2 regions of the Neobacillus oceani genome follow, and region 1 is predicted to be linked to the other one. Evidence: riboswitches for the same ligand, from Rfam matches in the RefSeq annotation. Region 1 holds a riboswitch; the other holds the start of a gene.
The links. Region 1 has a riboswitch for cyclic di-GMP ahead of fliM (flagellar motor switch protein FliM). Riboswitches for the same ligand answer to the same signal wherever they lie in the genome.
Positions count from the first base shown of each region.

Region 2: linked by a shared signal. The riboswitch ahead of V1499_RS10455 (response regulator) and the one ahead of fliM (flagellar motor switch protein FliM) in region 1 are both predicted to bind cyclic di-GMP.

Region 1 is NZ_CP143543.1:791,540-797,333, forward strand. It holds gene V1499_RS03835 (flagellar hook-length control protein FliK) at 1-902, shown strand, start outside; gene V1499_RS03840 (flagellar hook capping FlgD N-terminal domain-containing protein) at 916-1,329, shown strand; gene flgF (flagellar basal-body rod protein FlgF) at 1,345-2,148, shown strand; cyclic di-GMP riboswitch class I at 2,378-2,464, shown strand; gene fliM (flagellar motor switch protein FliM) at 2,572-3,540, shown strand; gene fliN (flagellar motor switch protein FliN) at 3,512-3,889, shown strand; gene V1499_RS03860 (hypothetical protein) at 3,886-4,254, shown strand; gene fliS (flagellar export chaperone FliS) at 4,268-4,639, shown strand; gene flgB (flagellar basal body rod protein FlgB) at 4,681-5,064, shown strand; gene flgC (flagellar basal body rod protein FlgC) at 5,071-5,505, shown strand; gene fliE (flagellar hook-basal body complex protein FliE) at 5,521-5,794, shown strand, end outside.
Region 2 is NZ_CP143543.1:2,096,481-2,102,274, forward strand. It holds gene V1499_RS10435 (hypothetical protein) at 1-142, shown strand, start outside; gene V1499_RS10440 (hypothetical protein) at 629-901, opposite strand; gene V1499_RS10445 (hypothetical protein) at 1,116-1,523, opposite strand; gene V1499_RS10450 (M15 family metallopeptidase) at 1,919-2,491, shown strand; gene V1499_RS10455 (response regulator) at 2,529-2,909, opposite strand; cyclic di-GMP riboswitch class I at 2,971-3,057, opposite strand; gene V1499_RS10460 (CsbD family protein) at 3,331-3,531, opposite strand; gene V1499_RS10465 (dicarboxylate/amino acid:cation symporter) at 3,632-4,906, opposite strand; gene V1499_RS10470 (M42 family metallopeptidase) at 5,008-5,794, opposite strand, start outside.

The sequences.
Region 1 (5,794 bases):
TGAAAGTGGCGGAGGAGAAACCGAATATTCCCGGGAGTCAGCCAAAAGAGGCAATCCATCAATCTGGAAATCCGCTTAAACCTGAACTGTTGCCGAGCAGATTTCAAGTTTCAGCCGGAACCGGAAAAGAAGCACAATTAACGCCACAAGATACCGTAGTACCTTCGACACCAACTGATTCTGAAGTGGTAATGAAACCAACGGATACCGAAACAGCTTTCACGCCGACAGATACTGAAACATCTTTCAAGCCAATGGATACTGAAGCAGTTTTCAAACCCAAGGATATTGAATCAGTTTCCAAGTCAACAGATCCTCAAGCCGTTGCCGATGCCGATACCAAAATTCCATCCAATGAATCCCGCTCGTCCCATCTGTTGCAGTCCGTTATCGCTGGCGATGTTCCTGTCCTTAGGGCAAACCATTTTGAACAGGACATTAAACAGATTTTCCAATCGGCCCTTCAGCAGCAAGTTGCTCCGGAAGCCAAGGATGGAATGAAACCGGCTGTCAGCTTCCAAAGGCTTGTCGATGGGACGGAAGCAATTATAAAGCTTTCGCCTGAGCAGCTTGGGGATGTTGAAGTAAAGGTAAAAATACAGGATGGACAAGTCAAAGCGGAGTTTCTAACCAGCACTCTTCAAGGGAAAGACCTCCTTGAAACCCAGATGCATGCTTTGCGTTCCGCCCTTGAAGTACAAGGGCTTCAGGTTGGAAAGATTGATATTACACTTCAATCAAGCAACAACTTTATGGGAGCCTTTTCCCAAAGAGGAGATACAAATTCGAGGCAGGGAAATCAGGAATCGAGAAAGCGGAGCGACGAGAAAATTCCCGCCGAAGAAAAGTACCAGGATTACGGATTTAATACAACTCATTCGCAAATAAATACCACAGCCTAAGGGAGGGAAAAGCTTGTCATCGATTCATTCAATTAACTCCTATTCACCGGCCAAGGCGGGAAACACAAATAAACAGGAGCTTGGAAAAGAGGCGTTCCTGAAAATACTGGTTACCCAGCTCCAGCATCAGGATCCGACCCAGCCACAGAACGACCGCGAATTTATTGGGCAAATGTCCCAGCTTAGCGTTCTAGAACAGCTTTCAAATTTAAACAAGTCGCTTACAGCCTACCTGGAATCAACAAATAACATAAGCCAATATTCATACGTCATGGGAAATAAAGTAACCTGGACAAATCCGGAAACGAACGCGCAGGAAAGCGGAGTTGTCACAGGAGTCCACTATCGAGACAATCTTGTCTATTTCAAAGTCGGCGATCAGGAAATTCTGTCTAGTGCCATCACTTCCATGGAATTGGAAAAATAACAGGAGGAAAACATTATGCTACGCTCATTAAACTCAGGAGTTTCAGGCCTTAAAGCCTTCCAAACAAAGCTGGATGTCATTGGTAACAATATCGCAAACGTCAATACAGTCGGTTTCAAAAAAAGCAGGGTCGTATTTGAGGACATTTTTAGCCAGACAGTAAAAGGGGCATCTGCTCCTTCAGGCGCAACTCCTACAAATACAGGGGGAACCAATCCTATCCAAGTAGGTCTTGGAACAAAGGTAGGTAGCACGGATACAGTCTTTACTCCTGGGAGTCCAACCACAACAAATATAGGTACAGACCTTTACATTGATGGGGATGGATTCTTCCAGGTAAGGGATGCATCGGGAAATAAATTGTTTACCAGAGCAGGTAATTTTGTAGTCGATCAAAATGGGCTTCTTGTAAATCAAAATGGGATGCCAGTTTTAGATAGCGGAGGAAATGAAATAAAAGTTCCTACAGGTTACATCTCAGTTTCTGTTAGCCAGGATGGTTCAATTTCCTGGTTGGACTCAAGTGGAACCCCAACATCTTCAGGTACTCCACCAATTAAAATTGGTGTTGTAATCGTGGATAATCCGGCAGGCTTAAAGAAAGTTGGAGGTTCTTTATATAGAGATACTCCTAATGCTAAGATAAGCATCACAACAAGCAAAGCCCAAATCATCTCCGGTGCCCTCGAAATGTCCAACGTCGACCTTTCAGAAGAAATGACAGACATGATTACCGCTCAGCGTGGATTCCAGGCAAATGCGAAAATAATTACAGTTTCCGATTCCGTTCTTGAAGAATTGGTTAATCTCAAACGTTAATAGATTCTAAGTAAAAGGGTGGATACCTAAAAACTGGTATTCACCCTTTTTGTGAGTATTTACTCAAAAATCGTCAAAAATATGTATATATTTCGATGCATTTCGAGTTTTTATGACCGTTTTTTTGAAAACTCCATTGAAATATTTTTTTCCAGGTGTTATATTTCATTTAAATTACAATAAAAAAAGTTGGAAAAAATCCTAAAAAGTTCTAAAAAGTTCACAAAAAATTCGAAAATAGCAAACCTGGGGAAACCCAGCGACGCAAAGCTACAGGGGCTAAATTGTGATAACAGTATGCTAGCCAGTTGCCGAAATTTAGGTTAGTCCTGAAAAATTAGAAGGGCGAAGCTATTCTTCGGGATAGCCATGCCCTTTTTTGATGCTAAAAATTGTAATTTTTGAAGTTAGGAGGTTGAATGAGTGGCGTTAAAAATTTCCCAGTCGCACGAAGGCGCGAATTCGGATGGAACAGCAGCTATTAAAGTCTATGACTTTAAAAAGGCTTTGCGCTTTTCAATGGAACAGGTAAGGGTCTTAACAAGAATACATGAAAATTTTGCCTATCAGCTTGCATCCTTTGTCTCTGCAGAGCTCCGTTCCATTGTTCAGGTTGAGGTAGGCTTGGTTGAGCAAATGCTATATGAGGAATTCATCAACGAATTACCGCCTACGACAATTTTGAGTGTGTTTGAAGCCAAGGAGCAGGAAATACGAATGGTCCTTGATATGAATCCCGGGATGGCGTACGGCATGATTGACCGGTTGTTAGGCGGAAAGGGAGCACATAAAGAAATTGAAAAGGCTGCCTTGACTCCAATTGAAACGAATGTTTTGAAACATCTTTTGGAAGGGGTTGTCAAAACCCTCCAAAAAGCTTGGAACGACATCATCACTTTACAGCTAAGATTATTGAACCTTGAAACGAACCCGCAATTTTTACAATTGGCGATACCTACGGAGACGGTTATTGTCGTCACTTTTCAAATAACGATTGGAAACAGGATTGAATCAATGCGGCTTTGCATTCCATACATATTGCTGGAGCCGTTTATCCCAAAATTGTCATCCCATAACTGGTATGGACACAACAAATGGGTGAAAAGCAAGGAAGAGAGTGAGTTTTTACAGGAACGGATCGAGCATTTGGCCGTGCCGCTAATAGTTGAACTGGGGCGTGCGACCATTACGATGGAAGAGCTTTTGGGACTCTCGGAAAATGACGTTATTCAGCTGAACCAGCCAGTCGATGAGCCCCTCCATGTAAAGGTCAATGAGGAAACCAAATTTCTTGCCCACCCCGGGATTAGGAAATCACGTGTCGCTGCGAAAATTGAGAAGGTGATAGAAGGAGATACGGAAAATGGAAAACGGGAAACTGACACAAGATGAAATAGATGCCCTTTTGGGGGAGACGAGCGGGGAAGCGTTCCAGTTTAGCGAGCTGGAACCCGATGTCGTTGGACGGGCTTATGACGACAGCATGAATATGGAACTTCTTCTCGATATCCCGCTCGAAGTAGTTGTCGAATTGGGAAGGACCAAGAAAAAAATAAGCGAAGTGCTTGAGCTGACAAGCGGCTCGATTGTTGAACTGGAAAAAATGGCCGGCGAGCCGGTGGACGTTTATGTAAACAATAAATTGATTGCGATCGGCGAGGTTGTCGTCATTGATGAACACTTCGGGGTACGGATCAAGGAAATCATGCGTTCACCCGTAAAAGAAGTTGGCAAAAGATGATTAGCGCACTTGAAGAAAAGCTGGCACAGCTAAAGCGGTTTGGCGCCGTTTCGGACAAGTTGTTTGAAGCACTTATTAACGGCAGGAATGAAGAAGTTGATTCCCTTCTTGAAGAAAGGGATGCCTGCATTTCCGTGATCGGCCGGTTGGATACAGAGGCTGGCGCGTCACTTAGTGATTACCGTATCGAAGCACTCCTTGCTGAATTGACGGCAAAGGAAAAGGAATTGGATAAGAGATTTAAAGAAACGTTGCAGAAGATGACCAAAAGTATCCAAAATGTCAGGCGGGAGCAATATGTTACACAGCAATACGATGATTGGATGCCGGTAACCGAAGGCTATTTTTACGATAAAAAAAGTTGAAGGAGGCACTACATTGTTGAATCCAAGCGAGATTTACCAACGGAATCAGGTTACAACCGCCAGGGCGGAGGAATTGACGCTCATGCTCTACAATGGCGGGATAAAATTTCTTCAGCAGGCAAGGGCCGCGATTGAAAAAAACGACATCGCCAAAGCTCATTCCCATATTACGAGAGTGCAGGATATCGTAACCGAGTTGATGGTGACCCTGAATATGGATTATGAAATCTCAAAAACTCTACTACCTTTATACGAATATATGAAACGCAGGCTGATCGAAGCAAACATTGCAAAAGATTCCGAGATACTCAATGAGGTAGAAGGCATGTTCCAGGAATTACGGACGACCTGGGCGCAGGCAATGAAGCAGGCAAAATCGATGTAAGCCGGAATCGGCAACCTATAAAAGGACGGCAGGTGAAAGAGTTGAATACGATAGGCCTTATAACAAGCGCGCTCGATGCTTCCGCCTTAAGGCAAAAGGCGATATCCAATAACATAGCCAACGTGGATACCCCAAATTATCGGGCTTCAAGGGTCGCCTTTGAAGAAATCCTCCAGAAGGAAATGAATAGCAGTTTCACCGGGAAGCGTACGGACGAAAGGCATTTCGCGATCGGCGCCCAGGGTGGAATCCCATCGGCGAAGCTGAAGCAGGAAAATAATGTTTTCCAGAATAGCGGCAATGGTGTCGATATCGACTATGAAATGTCACAGCTTAGCCAAAACACCATCTGGTATCAATCACTGACATACGGCATCAATGAAGAGTTCAATCTTATCAAAACCGCAATTAGGGGAAGGAGCTAATCTTAAATGTCTATTTTTCAATCTTTGTCCATTAGCGGCTCGGCACTGACAACACAGCGTTTAAGGCTCGATGTCGTTTCCTCCAATATTGCCAATGCGAATACAACAAGAGGGGAGTTCGTCAACGGGGAGTGGGTGCCATACCGCAGAAAAATGGTCGAGGTGTCCCAGGGAAATGCCCCTTCTTTCGCCAACTATTTGCAAAAAGAGCTTACGGGCGTCCGAGCAACAAGGATTGTCGAGGACCAGACTCCGTTCAAAGCCGTTTACGATCCAACCAATCCGGATAGCAATGAGCAAGGTTATGTATTCATGCCGAATGTGGACATCACAAAAGAAATGGTGGACATGATGTCCGCCTCACGCGCCTACGAGGCGAACGTGACAGCCTTCAATGCGGGCAAAGCAATGCTTGTCAAAGCGCTCGAGATAGGCCGATAAGGAGGATTTTAACAAATGAATATTTCCAGCATCCAACCGTACAATTCGAATTTCCTGACGATAAACAAACAGCAAGGCGCCTCCAATGACAGCTCATTCGGGACGATGCTGAACCAATATATCCAGGATGCCAATCTGGCGGTCAAGGATTTTGAAGGAAAAACCGCCGCTCTTGCAAGGGGCGAGGCCGTGAACCTCCATGATGTAACGATTGCGGCCCAAAAGGCGAACATCGCCGTAGCTCTGACAGCCCAGGTACGTGACAGGGCCGTGGAAGCATATCAGGAAA
Region 2 (5,794 bases), 1.3 Mb from region 1:
GATGAAAGGGCATGCCTTGGCAATTAATCTGAAAATCGCGGTCGATGAGAATAACTCACGGGAGGCGGCCCTATTTTTAAATGAAATGCTTGTCTATTTTAAAGAGCACAACGATCGAATTCAAAAGAGGATGGAAACGTGAAGAAGGGCGCTTTTGGAGCGCCCTTTTTTGCATCCGACCTTAGGTGAAGGGATGCTGATTATAATTGCTGCATTGGGTACTTATACGGAATTCCGGAAACCTGTTTATAGGAATAGCAATCCCTTTTATATCCGCCAGTTGATGGCTCGCATATGATTTTTGCAGAAAACCTTGGATAGTCAAACGAGAAATACCCGATGCCAGTGGAATACCTTTGGACACTGTGGCGGCTGCCGCTTCGAATTGAATGTACCGGTTTTATCGCAATCTCCTCCTATTCAAGCAGGCCCATATGTGAGCGAGCCAAAGAATGGTCCCATGACAACGGCGTTTCACATCCTAACTTTTTCCCAATTTTTAAAAAGACAAAACCGAAAAACGGAATGTTTTTCGGTTTTAACCTGTTTTTTATCTCGGAGTAAGGCGAACAGCAGAATATAGGTATGGACTAACATGATGTCCATTGATGAAGGTTCCCTTTTTCGTTTAAGAACGTGACAAGACGCCCTGGTCGTGTTTTTCGGTTCCTGAGTAGGCATCCAGCACTGCTTTAATGGCATCCGCCGCCTGGTAGGCCAGTTTGTAATTGGCGGCAGTATTCCGTTCCATTGTTGTCACACGAAATAAGTCAAGTTCCTTGTCATATTTCAATTTGATCAATTCCTTATTGTCGAGGGAAAAAACATGAGTGACATCGGATCCGATATAAGGAACCTCTTTCAGTTCCTCGGCCAAATGGCGAAGTTCGTCAATCTTCATTTTTCCCAGCCCCTTTTATATAACATTCCATAATTCCCTTGGCATTCGGTTGGAAAAATAGTTCACCATTGGCGTTTCCGCCCTAGCCCTATATACTATCTTACCAGACATGGGTACGGGAAAACGGGGCAGGTGGAAATTGTAATTAATAAATAATGTGTTTGTAATGGGGATGTAAGAGGGATATGGTAAATGATTGGCTCAAAGAACCTTATCAGTCCTCCTTTATGTCGACCAAAATATAATCATCATAATATACCCGGACTGTTTTTCCTGATTGGGCCGCTTTTTGGGCAACAGCTACATTTCTGCAGAACAAAGGAATATCATGATCACCATTTGAAAAAATGATGTACGTAAAATCCGCTTTTAAAGGAATATAGCCATCCTTGATTTCTACAAACTTCCCGGTGAAGCAAGAGAGCTCCTCCAAACCTTTTTGTTCCGCCTTTGCAGCAAGGACGAGAAAACGGGCGCGAACGGTTTCCAGAACTTCTTTTATAAAAAGGAAAAACGCCAGCAAGCCAGCAATCATCAATGAAACAATCAGCACATCTGAAACTGGAGGGCGCAACAAGCCAATGGACCAAAAGAGCAATGCAGCTGCCAAATGATGTCTCAAACTTATCACTTCTTTCCGGAAAGAATGTTGTTATTCTGCCGTATCAAAGTTGGGAAGATAAAATTGCTCTGCAAGAAACCAGGAATGGTTGGGACAAAAATAGCCGCCTTCATACTCATCAGGCAGCCGCATCAATTGTTGAAAATATTCCCTTTTTTGTTCTTCCTATAATCATACACCATTTTGCCCTTTAAGTAAATTTAAAATACTGAAAATTAAAACAATTGTAATGGGATTTTTATGAAGTTGTCTAGAGAGTTTCTTTTACCTGGCCGAAAATCTCGGCCGGCCATTAAATCTCTAAATTGAAGCTAAAAACAAAAGAATGGATTTACGGGGGAAAACAAAGATAAAATAAGAATATCACATGTTTATTGGCACAATAGGAGAGAGAGATGCGAAATGTAAAACCGTTTGGGGCTGCTTTGGTAATCGCGGCAGTCCTTTTTCTTGTATGGAAGGCAATGGGCTACCCGGGCTACAATTACGGAAGAAATGTCGCGATGCCTACAGACCTTCATCCTGTAGTTAGGGAAAAAGCGGAGGAACTCGTTTCGACCGCGGCGAAAAAAGGCATTACAATCCAGCTGATTGAGGGGTTCAGGACGGTTGAGGAGCAGAATCGCCTTTATGCAAAAGGGCGTTCCGATGGTGGCCAAATCGTCACCTATGCGCGCGGTGGAGAATCGTATCATAATTATGGCCTTGCTGTCGATTTTGCTTTAACCGGCAAGGATGGATCGCTAATTTGGGATACGGAACATGATATGAACGGAAATGCACGGCCGGATTGGGAGGAAGTTGGATTGATGGCGAAAGGATTGGGATTCGAATGGGGTGGGGATTGGGAACGATTCAAGGACTACCCACATTTGCAAATGACCTTCGGGCTCTCAATCAGTGAGCTGCAGAGGGGAAAACGGCCTCCGGAACGGGCAGTGGCCGATATGAATGGACGAAATGGATGAAAAAACGGCAGTGCGGAAAGCAATACTGCCGTTTTTCTTATGTTCCTTTTAGGTTGGAAACTGGTGTTCCAAGGGCATCAAGGACGGTGAGCAACCCTTCAAATCCCGGTTTGAGAATGAAGCCGCTTGCTCCCATTTCCCTTGATTGCCGTTCAAGGCATTCATCCGTAAAGGTCGACATCATAAAGACCCTTGCTTTCGGATTGATACGGATAATTTCCTGAAGCGTTTCAAAGCCATTCAACTGGGGTAGAAAAAATTCGAGCATAACAACATCGGGAAATCCGGTCCTGTATTTCAGGACGGCCTGTTTTCCATTGTCTGCTTCAGCCATGACCCTGTAATCAGTTTTGTAAAGCTTTTTTTTAAGTACGCTCCGAATAAAGATGGATCGGTCTGCTACGAGTATTGATTTCATTGCCAAGAACCCCTTCGCCATTTTAAAAGGCAAATCAGGAAAGGTTTTGGGATTATAAGCGTACTGCAGCCCGGCTGCCATGACAATTTCTTGTTTTAGGCCCGTGGCTTTGCGTCTTTTACTTTCGTAAAATTTGCCCTTTCCCAAATAGTAGCATTCCTTACTAGTAATAACATGGGACTATAGTCCTGTTTTAAACTAAAGGACGAACATGCATTCTCCTGTGGATGAAAATAACCTTTATTCACTGGGGATTGAGGGTACGAAAATTAGTTCAGAGGTTGTTGGGAAAATCGATTTTTCGGGGAATGTGGCGAATACCGCCCATTCAGCTTGCCAAAATTTCGTTGGGATGGGCTAAAGCTTGTCATTTTTTTAAAAAAAGCCGCCTGGAATGGTCCAGGCGGCTCGATCGTTTGTCCTATTTTGTTTTGTCTATCATGTTATTAAACTCACTGGCAAGCCGGTCCTTGGCTTCGCCGTATTTTTCTTTTACTTGGCCTTTGCCTTTGTCAAAATTGCCTTCAGCCTCAAGCGATTCATTACCTGATACTTTTCCTGCAGTCCTTTTGGCTTCACCTTTCAGCTGGTCCCATGCACCTTTTGTTTCATCTCTGTTCATGATTGAACCCTCCTTGTTGTTCTGCCTTTGTTCTTTTTTACCCTGTAAAGAAGGCATTAAAACAAAGTATGGCTGAAGGGAAGGGGGCAGGGCAGCCTTTTTAGGATGCGAAGTGGTTCGCTTTCCCTTTGATGGTTGCCTGAAGCCAGTTCTTTCCTTCCACAAGGCGGGAAACGAGCATTCCGCAAACGGTGTTGCCAGTAGAGTTAAGCAAGGTTGCCGGCGCATCGATAATCGTTGAAATGACGGCGATGATCGGCAATACCTCAGGTGGAAATCCGAATACGCTGATAATTAGCATTTCGCCAATAAAGCCGCCGCCCGGGATCGCGCCCATGACCGCGCCAACGAGGAACGACACGGCGAGGATGCTTGCGATGCTTGAAAGGCTTGTCACATCCTTGCCGAAAAGCCCGAACAAGAAGACGATTTTCAATACGCCGCCGAACACGGAACCATCCTTATGCGTATTCGCGCCAAGCGGGATGATTGTTTCGGCGATATCCTTTGGTACGCCCATCTTTTTTACGGCATCGAGGTTAACCGGAATGCAGGCCGCGCTCGAGCATGTTGCGATTGCTGTAACAGAAGGGGCAATGACATTTTTCCAAAAAATCTTCACACCGGCTGAGCCGCCGGCAATAAACGCGTATAGTGTGAAGAAACCGAAATAGTACAGGACGGAAAGGCCGAGATACAACAGGAATGTTCGTAAATAGCCTTCCAAAATCTGCGGGCCAAGTTCGCCGATGACCGTGGCAAAATAAGCACCCAGGCCGATTGGGGCATAGTACATGACGATTTTGACGATTTTCATCATTACTTCAGAGCCCGAAGCGAGGAAGGACGCGACAGGTTTGCCCTTTTCGCCCGCCATCGCAGTCGCCAGGCCAAAAAGGACCGCGAAAACAATCAGTTGAAGCATATTGCTCCTTGAGAACAGATTGGCGAAATCCGGGACGGTAACGGTGGCGACAAGCTGAGCCGCGAGCGAAGGTTTTTCGGCCTGCTCAGGCGCATCGGCTTTTTCCATCATTTCCTTTACCGAAGAAATGTCTGTATTCTCTAGGGGGTTTACAATCGTTGTCCCGATAAAGGCAACGACGGCTGAAATTGCCGCCGTGATGAAAAAGACGAGGAAAATACTCCCCATGATTTTCCCAAGGCGCTTCATGCCGCTCATATTGGCGATGGCTGAAGCAATGCTGAAAAAGACAAGCGGGACGATAATCGTAAACATTAAATTCAAAAATAAGTCCCCAAGCGGTTTGACAACCGCTGCGTCCGTCCCAAAGATCAGCCCGGCGGCGCCGCCGACAATGATGGCAGCCAGGAGAATAATCGATGTTCTATAGCTTTTTAGGATAGAACCCATACTTTAAACCTTCTTTCGTAAAATCATTATGCTTCGGGTGCCAGGCATTATCCAACGTTTCATTGGAAAGTCACCATCAACTGCCTAAGGTACAGGCACCATTAAAGCACCATATCCGATTGGACATATTCAAACAGCAGCGCGGCTGTATGGCCGAGCGACAGCTTGTGTGTGCGCTCGAATGCGTGTGAGGAATCGATGCCAGGGCCGATGAGTCCGTGGACGATGTCATGCCCTGAGCGGATTGCTGCGGATGCATCAGATCCATAGTAAGGATAAATGTCGAGTTTGTATGGGATGCCGTGTTCTTCCGCCAAACTAACAAGCTTCTTGCGGAGGCCATAGTGGTACGGGCCGCTGGCATCCTTTACACAAATGGAGACGGTGTATTCATCCGTCGATTGTCCATCACCCATCGCGCCCATGTCGACGGCGAGATACTCGACTGTTTCCGGCGTGATGTTCGAATTACCGCCATAACCGATCTCTTCATTATTTGAAAAGAGGAAATGGGTTGTATACGGCAGCTCAATGTCGTCGGTTTTAATCTTTTTTATGAGCTCCATTAAAATCGCGACGCTCGCCTTGTCATCAAGGTGGCGGGACTTGATATAGCCTGACGGTGTTACTTCGACCCTAGGATCGAACGATACAAAATCCCCGACTTCAATCCCAAGAGCCCTTACTTCCCCGGCGCTATGTACTTTTTCATCAATACGGATTTCCATATTATCCTGGTTCCGCTCGGCCTTGCCTGCATCTTTGTATACATGGACCGATGTTTGGTGCATGAGGATGGTTCCCGTATACGTTTTCCCTGAACTTGTTTCGATTGTGCAATATTCGCCTTCGATGGAGTTGTATTTAAATCCTCCAATTAGGTCGATT